DNA from 3 places in the Sporosarcina sp. G11-34 genome. Region 1 is predicted to be linked to each of the others. Evidence: riboswitches for the same ligand, from Rfam matches in the RefSeq annotation. Region 1 holds a riboswitch; each other region holds the start of a gene.
What was found. A riboswitch is a leader RNA that binds a small molecule or an ion and turns the genes downstream of it on or off. The one in region 1 is predicted to bind S-adenosylmethionine.
Positions count from the first base shown of each region.

Region 2: another riboswitch for S-adenosylmethionine. It lies ahead of KSU66_RS08935 (glutathione ABC transporter substrate-binding protein); the one in region 1 lies ahead of metK (methionine adenosyltransferase).
Region 3: another riboswitch for S-adenosylmethionine. It lies ahead of metK (methionine adenosyltransferase); the one in region 1 lies ahead of metK (methionine adenosyltransferase).

Region 1 is NZ_JAHNZW010000003.1:16,353-20,908, reverse strand. It holds gene metK (methionine adenosyltransferase) at 1-784, opposite strand, end outside; SAM riboswitch class I at 977-1,098, opposite strand; gene pckA (phosphoenolpyruvate carboxykinase (ATP)) at 1,271-2,857, shown strand; gene KSU66_RS04290 (YeiH family protein) at 3,210-4,391, opposite strand.
Region 2 is NZ_JAHNZW010000005.1:194,158-198,713, reverse strand. It holds gene KSU66_RS08945 (aminotransferase class I/II-fold pyridoxal phosphate-dependent enzyme) at 1-193, shown strand, start outside; gene KSU66_RS08940 (M20/M25/M40 family metallo-hydrolase) at 526-2,130, shown strand; SAM riboswitch class I at 2,388-2,493, shown strand; gene KSU66_RS08935 (glutathione ABC transporter substrate-binding protein) at 2,644-4,236, shown strand; gene KSU66_RS08930 (hypothetical protein) at 4,409-4,556, shown strand, end outside.
Region 3 is NZ_JAHNZW010000022.1:14,443-18,998, reverse strand. It holds gene KSU66_RS20015 (gamma carbonic anhydrase) at 1-153, shown strand, start outside; gene metK (methionine adenosyltransferase) at 364-1,563, opposite strand; SAM riboswitch class I at 1,756-1,864, opposite strand; gene pckA (phosphoenolpyruvate carboxykinase (ATP)) at 2,048-3,634, shown strand; gene KSU66_RS20000 (hypothetical protein) at 3,838-4,014, opposite strand; gene KSU66_RS19995 (alpha/beta hydrolase family protein) at 4,020-4,556, opposite strand, start outside.

The sequences.
Region 1 (4,556 bases):
CGATGATTTTACGACCTGTAAGACCCGCGTCTCCTTGTGGCCCACCGATAACGAAACGGCCCGTCGGATTAATGAAATACTTTGTATCTTCGTCAATCAACTCTTTTGGTACAACTGGCTTAATAACATGTTCTTTAATGTCTTTTTGAATTTGCTCAAGTGTTACTTCTGGATGATGTTGCGTTGAAATAACGATTGTATCGATGCGAACGGGATTATTGTTCTCATCATATTCAACCGTTACTTGCGTTTTACCGTCGGGACGCAAATACGATAGAATTTCTTCTTTTCGTACTTGTGCAAGTCTGTATGAAAGTTTATGGGACATACTAATTGGTAGTGGCATTAGTTCGGGTGTTTCATTACAAGCATACCCAAACATTAAGCCTTGGTCGCCCGCTCCGATTGCTTCTAGCTCATCGTCTGACATAGAACCCTCACGTGCCTCAAGAGCCGTGTCTACCCCTGCAGCGATGTCCGCTGATTGTTCGTCGATTGCTGTCAATACAGCAGACGTTTCCCAATCAAAACCGTATTTTGCACGAACATAGCCGATATCCTTAACCGTTTCCCGCACTACTTTTGGTATATCCACATATGTTGTCGTTGTGATTTCACCTGCTACAAGAACGAGCCCAGTTGTAATCGTCGTTTCACAAGCAACACGTGCGTTTGGATCTTCTGCTAAAATAGCATCCAAAATGGCATCAGAAATCTGATCACACATTTTGTCTGGATGTCCTTCTGTTACCGATTCTGAAGTAAATAGACGTCGATTTGTCATTTAATTTCCTCCTTATATCCTACGAGATTGATACGGTACTCATATTTCCCATGTAAAAAGTCCGCTTTATTGGAATGGACTTTAAGCCATTTCGAGCTCTATACACGAGGATTAAGGGCTAAACAATAGAAAAAGCCCTTCACTCACGTCATAATACATGAGGAAAGGCATGATTTGAAAAAGCACCTTTCACTCTTATCGTCCAAGGGTTTTCACCTTGCATCAGGTTTGGCACCATCACATTAACAAAAAAACGTTATTGCAGGTTGCCGGGTTTCATAGGGCCTGACCCCTCCACCAGCTCGGGATAAGAGTATCCGTTCAATTAAACATGTTACAAAAAATGACGTCTTATGTCAAACATTTTAGAGCATAACTCTTAAGCTTTTAATTAGTATAGACTAATATTTTTAATGTGTTATACTAATTCCACAATGTGATATCACCCAATTGTTTGGGACTATATGCAAAGGACGGTACTTAACTATGATTACAACGAAAATTAGCGAAAAACTTAAAGATCTGCTTTTAGGAGAGAATGTAAATGTTCAACTTTCCGTTCCACAGCTTGTTGAAATGTCAATATCACGTGGAGAGGCACTGTTAACTGCAGATGGCGCAGTAGTGGCCCAAACAGGAAAATATACAGGTCGTTCCCCTGATGACCGATTTATCGTTGAAGAAGAGTCTTCCAAAGACAATATCGATTGGGGCAATGTAAACCGTCCAATTTCTTCAGAAGTTTTCAATTCATTATATAACAAAGTTATGGACCACTTAAAAACTAAAGATGGATTATATGTGTTTAAAGGATTTGCAGGTGCAGATCCAGCGTCACGTCTTTCCATCCAAGTAGTCAATGAATTTGCTTGGCACAACCTATTCGTACACCAATTGTTCATTCGTCCATCCGAGGAAGAACTTAACGAACACGAAGCACAATTCACGATTGTTTCAGCTCCATCGTTCAAAGCAAATCCTACAATCGATGGTACAAATTCTGAAGCATTCGTTATTGTTTCAATGGAAAAACGCATTATTCTAATTGGTGGAACTGAGTATGCAGGCGAAATGAAGAAATCAATCTTCTCAATTATGAACTATTTACTTCCTGAAAAAGGAATTTTACCGATGCACTGTTCGGCAAACGTTGGTACAGACGGTGATGTAGCTTTATTTTTCGGACTTTCTGGCACAGGTAAAACAACGCTTTCCGCAGATGCAGATCGTAAATTAGTCGGCGACGACGAGCACGGATGGTCTGATAATGGCGTGTTCAACATCGAAGGCGGCTGCTATGCGAAGTGTATTAACCTTTCAGCTGAAAAAGAACCAGAAATCTTTGGAGCAATTCGTTTCGGTTCCGTTCTTGAAAACGTCGCAATCAATCCAGAAACGCGGACTCCCGATTATGACGACGGTTCACTAACAGAAAATACGCGTGCAGCGTATCCGATTCAAGCGATTGACAACATTGTTGATCCCTCTGTTGCAGGCCATCCAAAAACAATTGTCTTTCTTACGGCAGATGCATTTGGTGTATTGCCTCCAATCTCGATATTGACAAAAGAACAAGCAATGTACCACTTCTTAAGCGGCTTCACATCGAAACTTGCAGGTACAGAACGTGGCATTACATCGCCTGAAGCAACGTTCTCAACATGCTTCGGTTCTCCTTTCCTTCCATTACATGCAACTGTGTATGCTGAAATGCTTGGGAAGAAAATTGATGAGCACGATGCACAAGTATTCCTCGTCAACACAGGTTGGACAGGTGGCGAATACGGCGTTGGACATCGTATGGATCTTAAGTATACACGCACGATGGTACGTGCAGCACTTGAAGGTAAACTCAAAAATGCTGAAACCGAAGTAAACGCGGTATTTGGTCTCGAAATGCCGATAGCAATTGATGGTGTTCCGACTGAAGTTCTTAACCCACGCAACGCATGGGCTGACGGCGAACAATATGATAAAAAAGCCAATGAACTTGCGAATTTATTCCATGAAAACTTTAAAAAATTTGGTACAGTTTCTAAAGATATCTCTTCAAAAGGTGGACCCATCGCATAATAAGTAAAGTGGAGGGCGCCCGCTAGGCGCGACAAGCGCTGGAAGACTTGAAGGTACTTTACCATCAAATCTGAGGCGACTCGAGCGACTGGCGCCTGGAGTCTAGACACCGACCTAAGTTAAAAAGCTTATACTTTCTTACCTAGTAAAAAAAGTGGCTTGCACTGTAATTGTGCAAGCCACTTTTTTCATCCGCGTTAATTGCGTAGCGAAGATAAATATACTGTCATATAGGTTGAACATATGAATACGAGTACAAACTAAGCGAAGGCGCCGAAGCGAGTTAGAAGGAATTCTTTAGTTCAACCTATAATAGCAATCTAAAATAAAGGGAAGGACTGATACTGCCCCCTTAAATAACAATCAAATGACCAAACAAACTAATCAGCGTGAGACTGACAATTCCAACAGACACCGCTGCAATAAGTCCTATGTAAAACGGTTTTATTCCTAGTCCTTTGAATGTGCTGAAATCTGTTGACAACCCAACACCAGCCATTGCCAAGCCGAGCATATAAGTAGTTCCAAAAGAACTTCCGTAAGTATAAACATTTTTCCATGTGGTGGAATCCAGGAAGCCGAAAGCCAATCCATTATTTTCTAAATTCATGTCCCCAATCGTTCTTACAAATGCAAGCAGCAAAAAACCAATGACAAATAAAGGTATGAGCTTATACCATTTCGGAATTTTCCGCTCTCCTCCATTACCATCCTCCACACCTTCATTTTTGAAAAACAGAAATGAAATAAGCGGAATTACAGCGATAATAAATAAATTTCTTGTTAGCTTGGTAACCATTGCAACGTCAACTGCTTTTTCCATATCAAACATTTGATTGTAAATGAGTGCAGATCCCGTAACTTGTGCCGTATCATGAATGGCCGTTCCCAAAAATAATCCCGCTTTGATTGGATCATCACCAAAAAAAGTATTTGCAAGATAAGGATAAAACAGCATACCTACCAAACCGAAGATGGTAATATTGGCAACCGCATATGAAATTTCATTATCCTTGGCCTTTAAAACAGGAGATATTGCCATGATAGCCGTTACCCCACAAATACCTGTTCCACAGGCAATCAACGTACCAAGTCGATTGGACTGGTTCAGTTTCTTAGTAAAATACAAAGTGACAATGATTCCGCATGAAATACACGCAATAATTAGCGGAATTCCCCAAGCACCAAGCCTTAGTGCCTCATTAAGACTCAATCTAAGACCGAGCAAGATAATACCTGCCCGCAAAGCATATTTAACAGCAAAAGCGACTCCATTTCTGAAAATTGAATGCATATTAACCGTGTTGCGGATAATAATACCAAGAATAATAGCTACAAATATTCCGGACACTGGACTGGAACTTCCTTCAGGTAAAATCCCCAATTTTACAATCATGACCCCAATTAGCTCCGCTAAATAAATACCTGCAATCATCACGACAAAACAGATTAAGATTCCTGGTAAAATGACATTTATAAAACTACGATTGGGAGTCGACTCTAGTTTATTCATATACATTTTCAACTTCCCCATAAATTCCCTCCTTACTTCATTTTATTATACTTCGATACTTCTTAAATTTAAGAAACACCCATAGTCTCACCTACTTTTAATCATAACGCAATTAAAAGTAATTAATATGAGATTATGGATGTCCATTTTTATATTATATCAAAACTATTTTTATTCTTGAATTTG
Region 2 (4,556 bases), on a different contig from region 1:
TGAAAAATACGGGCTGGATTCTTTTAGTTTCGCGACAAAACTTCTAAAAGAAGGCGGAGTAGCAGCTGTTCCTGGAAGTGCATTTTCTGAGTACGGGGAAGGTTATCTTCGAATCTCTTACGCGTATGCAATGCCTGTGTTGGAAGAGGGAATGGAGCGTTTGGAAAAGTTTTTAACAGCGTTAAATTCATAATTACATAAACTCTATATGTTGACCTAAAGATTCTGGCTCAAATAAGCCTTTGATTTGCGTTCCGAGCGGACAGTGCGGAAAGTTACAGTTCAATCTTTCCCTGACGCTTTCCGTGGGGCGGGCGGTGAGCCTCCTCAGTCGCTTCGCTCCCTGTGGGGTCTCACCTGTCCCGCTAATCCCACCGGAGTCGCCGCTCTCCACTCCAATCAACTAAATGTCGGATTCTTCATTTCAACTTATATCGCTATTTTTTGTGGAGGTAAAGCAATAAAATCCTATTTTGAAATTCATAAAAAAACTATACTATTTTTAATGTTAAAGGGGTAAATTTTATGACTAACTACTTATGGAACACACCTGAAAAACTGCGTGCCTTATTATGCGAACTTGTGAGCTGGGATAGCCGAACGCTCACAGAAGGCGAAGTTACGTTTGCGCCTAAATTAGAAGCGAAGTTGACGCGTCTATCTTATTTCCAGGAGAATCCCAATCATTTAGAGCTACATGATGCGGGTTTAGGAAGACAAACGGTAACGGCATTATATAAACACCCCGAAGCGACTGAAACAATCGTACTGATTAGCCACTTTGATACAGTACAGACTGAGGAATATGGTGTTCTAGAAGCCCTTGCTTTTAATCCAGAGGAATTAACAAGAAAATTACATGATCATAAAGACGAACTTCCAGAACAAGCGCGAATCGATCTTGAGACTGGGAAGTACTTATTTGGTCGTGGAACGATGGATATGAAAATGGGACTTGCGCTTCATATAGCAATGATTGAGAAGGCGAGTATCGAGCAATGGCCAATTAATCTTTTACTCACAACGGTTCCGGATGAGGAAGTAAATTCCGCGGGTATGCGTGTCGCAGTGAGTGAACTGGTTCGCTTGCGTGAAGTTCACGGACTTACATATAAATTGTTCTTAAACGGGGAGCCATCGTTTTCACAAGGACCTGAAGACAATAAAGAATATATCTATTCAGGGACAATTGGTAAGATTATGCCGTCAGCTCTTTTCTACGGAAAAGAAACGCATGTCGGTGAACCGATGAGGGGGATTACAGCGAACTATATTGCTTCTTTCCTTACACAGCGGATGGAGTGGAATCCATTGTTCAGTGAATCAGACCTTGGCGAAACAACACCGTTGCCGGTTTCGCTGCAACAGAAAGACTTGAAAGCACAATATTCCACGCAAACGCCTTACCGCGCAGCAGCTTTGTATAATGTCTTCCTATTTAAGCGTACGGCCGATGAAGTGATGGATTTGTTTGAACAAGTAGCAATGGAAGCGATGGATGAATGCAGTGCTGCGTATCAAGCGGTTTGTGACAGAGAGCAAGTTAAAGGTGTAGGGAATCCTCGTGTCATTCGCTATGAGGAATTGTTAACGTACGCGACTGAGAAACTTGGGCAAGAAGAAGTTGAACGATTGAAAAATACGGTGCTTGACAACATCGAGGCGGATGATCGTGAACTCTGTATTGAAATCGTAGATAATTTAATGATTCAATGCCAAGAACTTGCACCGGCTACGGTTATTTTCTATGCACCGCCGTATTATCCGGCTGTCAATACGTCTGATAATCCTTTAGTGAAGGAATCAATCGCTTTAGTTCAAAAGGAAGCGAGTAAGTTCGATCTAGAGTTGGATCAAATTCATTACTTCAATGGTATTTGCGATCTAAGTTATGTTAATTACGAAGATGATGGCGATGGTTGGGTGGCGTTTGAGCGTAACACGCCGGTTTGGGGAGATACATACAGTATTCCCTTTAATGAGATGGCGGAGTTGAGTGCGCCTGTATTGAATGTGGGTCCGTTTGGTAAGGATGCACATCAACGGACGGAACGACTTCAAGTAGATAGTGCGTTTGTGGAGATGCCTCAGATGATTGAGGCTTTGATACGAAATATGTTTAAAGAGTAGTACAGATTTTTAGGTACCTGTGCATGACACTATTCTGACTATACAAACAAATTGTATAAAGTGAAAAGGGGAAGCTGACTACTTCGTACTTTGCAGATTTTTATTTGACCTTTTATTCAGATCCTTGAATTGTCATAATTCAGCGATGCGCAGTGCCCTTTTCTATCAAAGTATTGCATGTTTACTTGTTTTATTTAAGGGGTCATGCTAAAGTGAGATAAATTAGTTGCTTAATTCAAACAACTACATACTTTTAATTCTTATCACGAGAGACGGAGGGAACGGCCCTTAGATGTCTCAGCAACCAGCTTTTTAGCATGGTGCTAATTCCAATAGGTATTTTTTATACCTTGCAGATGAGAAGATTGTCTTATCGTTCGGGACCCTCTTCTTAATAGAGGGTCCTTTTTATTTTGGAAAAATGAAATACTTATAAAATGATAGACAAGGAGTAGAAGAAATACATATATTAAAAGCCGATCACTAGAAGAGAAAAATGGAGGATGGATAACAATGAAAATCAACAGGAAATGGTTAAATATATTAGTATTAGCATCAGTCATGGCGCTTGCAGCCTGTACGGGTGGAGAAAGTAAAGAAGAAGCCAATGCGCCAAAGGAAGGAAAAGCTGAAATAAGCGGCGACTTGGTTCTTGCTGTTCAATCGGATGCGAGTACGTTAGATCCTGCTGGGTCGGATGACGTCCCTTCGCATAACGTGCAACAAGCAATTTTCGAAGGCCTTATAAAACGAGATGACGAAAACAATCTAATTCCAGGTTTAGCAAAAGAATGGACAGTTGTAGATGAATTAACTTATGAGTTTACGTTAGAAGAAGAAGTTACATTTCATGATGGAGAAGCATTCAATGCCGAAGCAGTAAAAATTAACCTTGAGCGTCTAATAGATCCAGAAGTGGCTTCTTCAAAATATAATAGGTATGAAATGATAGCGGACATAGAAGTACTTGATGAATTTAAATTAAGAGTGACAACTGAATATCCTTTTTCACCTATATTGGCCCATCTTTCACATAGTGGTGCTGGCATAATCAGTCCAAAAGCGATTGAAGCAGATTATGAAGCAATTAAAAATGGAAAAAACCCAGGAACAGCAATTTCTGAAAATCCGATTGGAACAGGTCATTTTAAGTTTGTAAGCTGGACGCCTGGTGATGAAGTAAAACTTGTCAAAAATGATACATATTGGGGAGAGCAAGCACTTGTAGATACGGTCACTTTTAAAATCGTACCGGAAAGTGGCACACGTAATGCTGATCTTGAGCGTGGATTTGTACAAATTGCTGACCCAGTTCAACCGATTGAAGTGGATTTGCTGAACGGCAGTGATTACGCTGAAGTGATTCAAACACCTTCTACTGGTATTGCGTTTGCTGGCTTTAATATGGACAAAGCACCATTTAATGATGTAAATGTACGGAAGGCTGTATCAATGATAGTCGATAAGCAGGCAATTATTGATGGCGTATATGATGGCTTTGGAACGATTGGAGAAGGTCCACTCGCACCCAATGTATTTGGTTATTCTGAGGACATTAAAGGAATTGAATATAATGTTGAAGAGGCGAAAGCATTAATGAAGGAAGCGGGTCATGAAGATGGCTTTAAAGCAACGGTTTGGACTAATGATAGTCCGCAACGCTCTGACACGGCAGTCTATCTTCAAAGTGTGTTAAAAGAAATCAACATAGAATTGGCTATTGAACAAATGGAGTTTGGAACATATATTGAAAACCTTAAATCAGGCGACCATGATATGTATATCCTAGGTTGGACAAATCCATTAGCAGAGGCTGATAACGGGTTATTCTCGTTATTCCATTCATCCACTGCAGGTGTTCCACCAAATGCCATGTGGTATGGTTCAACAACCGTTGATGAATTACTTGATAAGGGTCGAGAAGAGACGGATATTAAGGAACGTTTAAAACTATATAAACAAGCACAAGAGGAAATTGTAAACGATGCGCCGATGATCTTTTTAAGCTACCCAGAATATTTAACGGGGGTTAGTAAGAAAGTGACTGGATTTAAGATTGACGCGGGTGGGATTTACCATTTGGATCAAGTTCAGTTTGTGGAGTAATTTAGACAACAGATTAATCCAATTATAATCACCTGTCAATGTAGATCCAGCCCCAATGCTGTTGTAAGAATTCATTTATTGGGCTGATGCAACTAGTGGCTCATAAACTGTTATTGGCTCAGGGGTCGTCCCTCTTAGATTGCATTATTATAACTGGGGAGATGAATTTGTAATGCAATTAAATGAGTTACTAAACATATATAAAGACGTTTTTAGCATGAAAAGCGGATATGAAAAAATCATTAAGTTACATAAAGTGGTACGTATTTTATTAATAATTGCAGGCTTAATGGGTATAGCAGTTATTATTTCTGGTATAT
Region 3 (4,556 bases), on a different contig from region 1:
CCTCCGGGCAAGAAAATTCCACCAAATATGCTTGCGCTTGGATCCCCGGCGAAAGTTGTTCGAGAACTAAATGACGCAGACCGCGCGGACATGGAACGTGTCGTAAGTGATTACGCGGAAAAGGGAGCGTACTATAAAAGTATACAAAAGTAATATTGCAATTTTAACCAGTCGTTAGAATACTCTCATTTATCATACCACTATAATAAAAATTGCGACGATTTAATACAACAGTCTCCCTAAACGGACCATAAATTGGGTATCTAGCAGACTTAACAAGGAAGTATCCTGCGAATCGATAAAATCCCCGTATAAAAAAGGCGTTAGAAGAGGAGTATCATCCATCTTCCAACGCCTTTTTCATTATTTACTAACTAGGTTTTTCAGTTCTTCGGCTTTATCCGTTTGCTCCCATGGTAAATCGATGTCTGTACGACCGAAATGACCATAAGCTGCGGTTTGTTTATAAATCGGACGACGAAGGTCTAGCATTTTAATAATGCCAGCTGGACGAAGGTCAAATAACTCGCGAACAACTTCAACAAGTTTGCCTTCTGATACAGTCCCTGTCCCTAATGTATCTATCGAGATTGAAACAGGCTGTGCAACTCCAATCGCATAAGCAAGTTGAACTTCACAACTTTCTGCAAGTCCTGCAGCTACGATGTTTTTCGCAACATAACGCGCCGCGTATGAAGCAGAGCGATCTACTTTAGTTGGATCCTTACCAGAAAATGCACCACCGCCGTGGCGAGCATACCCGCCGTATGTATCGACAATAATTTTACGACCCGTTAATCCGGCATCTCCCTGTGGCCCACCAATAACGAAGCGGCCCGTTGGATTAATAAAGTATTTTGTCTCTGCATCGATTAAGTCTGCTGGTACAACCGGTCCAATTACATGTTCCTTAATATCACGTTGAATTTCTTCAAGTGTTACTTCGGGATTGTGTTGGGTTGAAATAACGATTGTATCAATACGCTTCGGCTTATTATTTTCATCATATTCGACAGTTACTTGTGTTTTACCATCTGGACGTAAATATGACAATATGCCTTCTTTTCGTACCTTAGCAAGCCTCTGTGAAAGCCTATGTGACATACTAATCGGAAGTGGCATAAGTTCCGGTGTTTCATTACACGCATAACCAAACATTAAACCTTGGTCTCCTGCTCCGATTGATTCAATATCTTCATCAGACATCGAACCCTCTCTTGCCTCAAGCGCATTGTCAACTCCAGCAGCGATATCTGCCGATTGTTCATCAATTGCAGTTAATACTGCAGATGTTTCCCAATCAAAGCCAAATTTCGCATTAGTATAACCTATTTCTTTTACAGTTTCTCGAACTACTTTTGGAATATCCACATATGTAGAAGTAGTAATTTCTCCTGCAACGAGCACGAGTCCTGTCGTTATCGTTGTTTCACATGCGACACGTGCATTTGGATCCTCTTCTAAAATTGCATCCAGAATGGCATCAGAAATTTGGTCACACATCTTATCTGGATGTCCCTCTGTTACTGATTCCGACGTGAAAAGACGACGGTTTGTCATTATATTTCCTCCTTATATCCTACGAGATTGATACGGTACTCATTTTCCCATGTCACTTCCTACCGCATATTGCACCGGCAGGGATTCGTAACCAATTCGAGCTTTGTACACGAGGACAAAGGGCGTGCATATAAAAAAAGCCCCTCGCTCACGTAAAACACATGAGGAAAGGCGTGATTACAAAAGTACCCTTCACTCTTATCATCCAAGGAGTTTCACCTTGCATCAGGTTTGGCACCTTTGCGGTTTAATGCAGGTTGCCGGGTTTCATAGGGACTGCCCCTCCACCAGCTCGGGATAAGAGTATCCGTTCAATATATTATTTTACGAATAAAATCATCAAAAGTCAAATTTTTTCATCTATAATAGGTTGCACTTCTATCAAGTATAGTTTATTATTTTAAATGTGTTATACTAATTAATGAATGTGATGACTAACAGCCAAAATTAACCTAAAGGCTAACTAAAAAAGGACGGTGCATAAACTATGATTTCAGCGAAAATTAGTGACGAGCTAAACAATCTACTTTCTGGCGGAAACGTGAGCAATCAACTTTCAGTAGCAAGTCTTGTTGAAAAAGCCACATCTCGGGGAGAAGCGATGCTAACTGCTGACGGAGCAGTGGTTGCTCAAACTGGGAAATATACAGGTCGTTCTCCGAAAGATCGATATATCGTGGAAGAGGCTTCTTCCAAGGATAAAATCGACTGGGGTAATGTAAACCGTCCAATTTCTTCAGAGATTTATGATTCCTTATACGAAAAAGTTATTGATCACTTAAAAGCTAAAGACGAAATCTTTGTTTTCAAAGGTTTCGCAGGTGCAGAACACGATTCCCGTCTTTCAATCCAAGTTGTGAATGAGTACGCATGGCATAATCTTTTTGTCCACCAATTATTCATTCGACCAACAAAGGAAGAGCTAGAGGCGCACGAATCTCAATTCACAATTGTTTCAGCTCCAACTTTTAAAGCAGATCCAGAAGTTGATGGAACTGAATCTGAAACTTTCATTATTGTTAACCTTGAAAAACGAATTATTCTAATTGGTGGTACTGAATACGCAGGAGAAATGAAAAAATCGATCTTCTCGATTATGAACTACTTGCTACCTGAAAACGATATCCTTCCTATGCATTGTTCTGCAAACGTTGGTGATGATGGCGATGTTGCATTATTCTTCGGTCTATCCGGTACAGGTAAAACAACGCTTTCTGCGGATTCAAACCGTAAACTAATTGGTGATGATGAACACGGTTGGTCAGATAATGGCGTCTTCAATATCGAAGGTGGCTGCTACGCTAAGTGTATCAATTTGTCGGAGGAAAAAGAGCCTGAAATATTTGGTGCCATTGGCTTCGGTTCTGTTTTAGAGAACGTTGTTATTGACCTTGATTCTCGTATTCCTGATTATGATGATGGTTCATTAACTGAAAATACACGTGCGGCTTACCCTATCCAGGCTATTGACAATATTGTCGATCCATCTGTTGCTGGTAACCCGAAAACAATTGTATTTCTTACAGCGGACGCATTCGGCGTGTTACCTCCTATCTCAAAATTGACGAAGGAACAAGCAATGTACCACTTCCTAAGCGGTTTCACTTCGAAACTAGCGGGAACTGAGCGCGGCATTACATCTCCAGAAGCTACGTTCTCAACTTGCTTTGGTTCGCCATTCCTTCCACTTCATGCGACTGTTTATGCTGAAATGCTCGGAAAGAAAATCGACGAGCACGATGCACAAGTCTTCCTTGTTAACACAGGATGGACTGGCGGCGTTTATGGTGTTGGAAGTCGTATGGACTTAAAATATACACGTGCCATGGTGCGTGCAGCAATTGCTGGTAAACTTAATGATGTTGAAACTGAAGTTAACGAAGTGTTCGGACTAGAAATGCCAGTAGCTATCGAAGGTGTTCCAACAGAAGTGTTGAATCCACGAAACGCATGGGCTGATGGTGTTGCTTACGATAAAAAAGCAAACGAACTTGCTGATTTATTCCGTTCAAACTTTAAAAAGTTCGGTACTGTCTCTGAAGAAATTACTCTTAAGGGCGGTCCAACTGCATAATATATCAAAAGGTATTCCATTCATTATGGGATACCTTTTGTTTTTAATGTAAATAATACTTTAAAGAAAGAGTGTTAATTATTATCGAACCCATGAATTTGCTGTGTTCATTTAAATTGTTATCACTTTTGAATTGAGAGTCGACGCTTTGCTAAATAATTCAATATAAAAAGGCCAACGGATATCTATTTCCTTTTGGCCTTTTATGCTCGGATTTCAGCGTCTATGTTCGATTTGGCGATGTTATTGCTCGGTTCTCGGCGTGTTATGCTCGCTTTGGCGGTGTTATTGCTCGGATCACGGCGTGCTATGCTCGGATCTAAAAAGTTATGCTCATTTAACCACTTCATATCACTGCGCAACACAAATTTGCTCTTCATACAACTTATTTCCCCTGCCGCCTCATCCAATCACCTAAATCACGAACGATTTCCATATTCTTGGCTGGCGGAATATAATGTGTGTACTCAGGAAAATACCATGTTTCGTATTTCTTATCATACCGTTGAAGCGCATTTTCAAGTAAGACAGCCTGTTCAAAAGAAACATGTTCATCTTGCTTGCCGTGGATAATAAGTACGGATGAATTAAATTCATTAATTCGAAATAAGGCTGTGCGTTCACGGTATGCATCTGGATTATTATTCGGCGTTCCTCCAATGACACGCCGCATCATGCGACGCATATCTTGTCGCTCATGATATGTAAAGACTACATCAGAAACGCCTGCCCATGTAACGACGGATGTAATATCATCCCGCAGAATAGCAGTCCAAAGCGCCATAATGCCACCACGTGAAAATGCAAATAGATGAATTCGGTCAGTTATGATTTTCTTGCTTTGTTTCAATACGTCCACTGCATTTACCGCATCTTGCCGATCAGGTCCCGCAAACTCATCCCTACCTTCCCCACCACGATT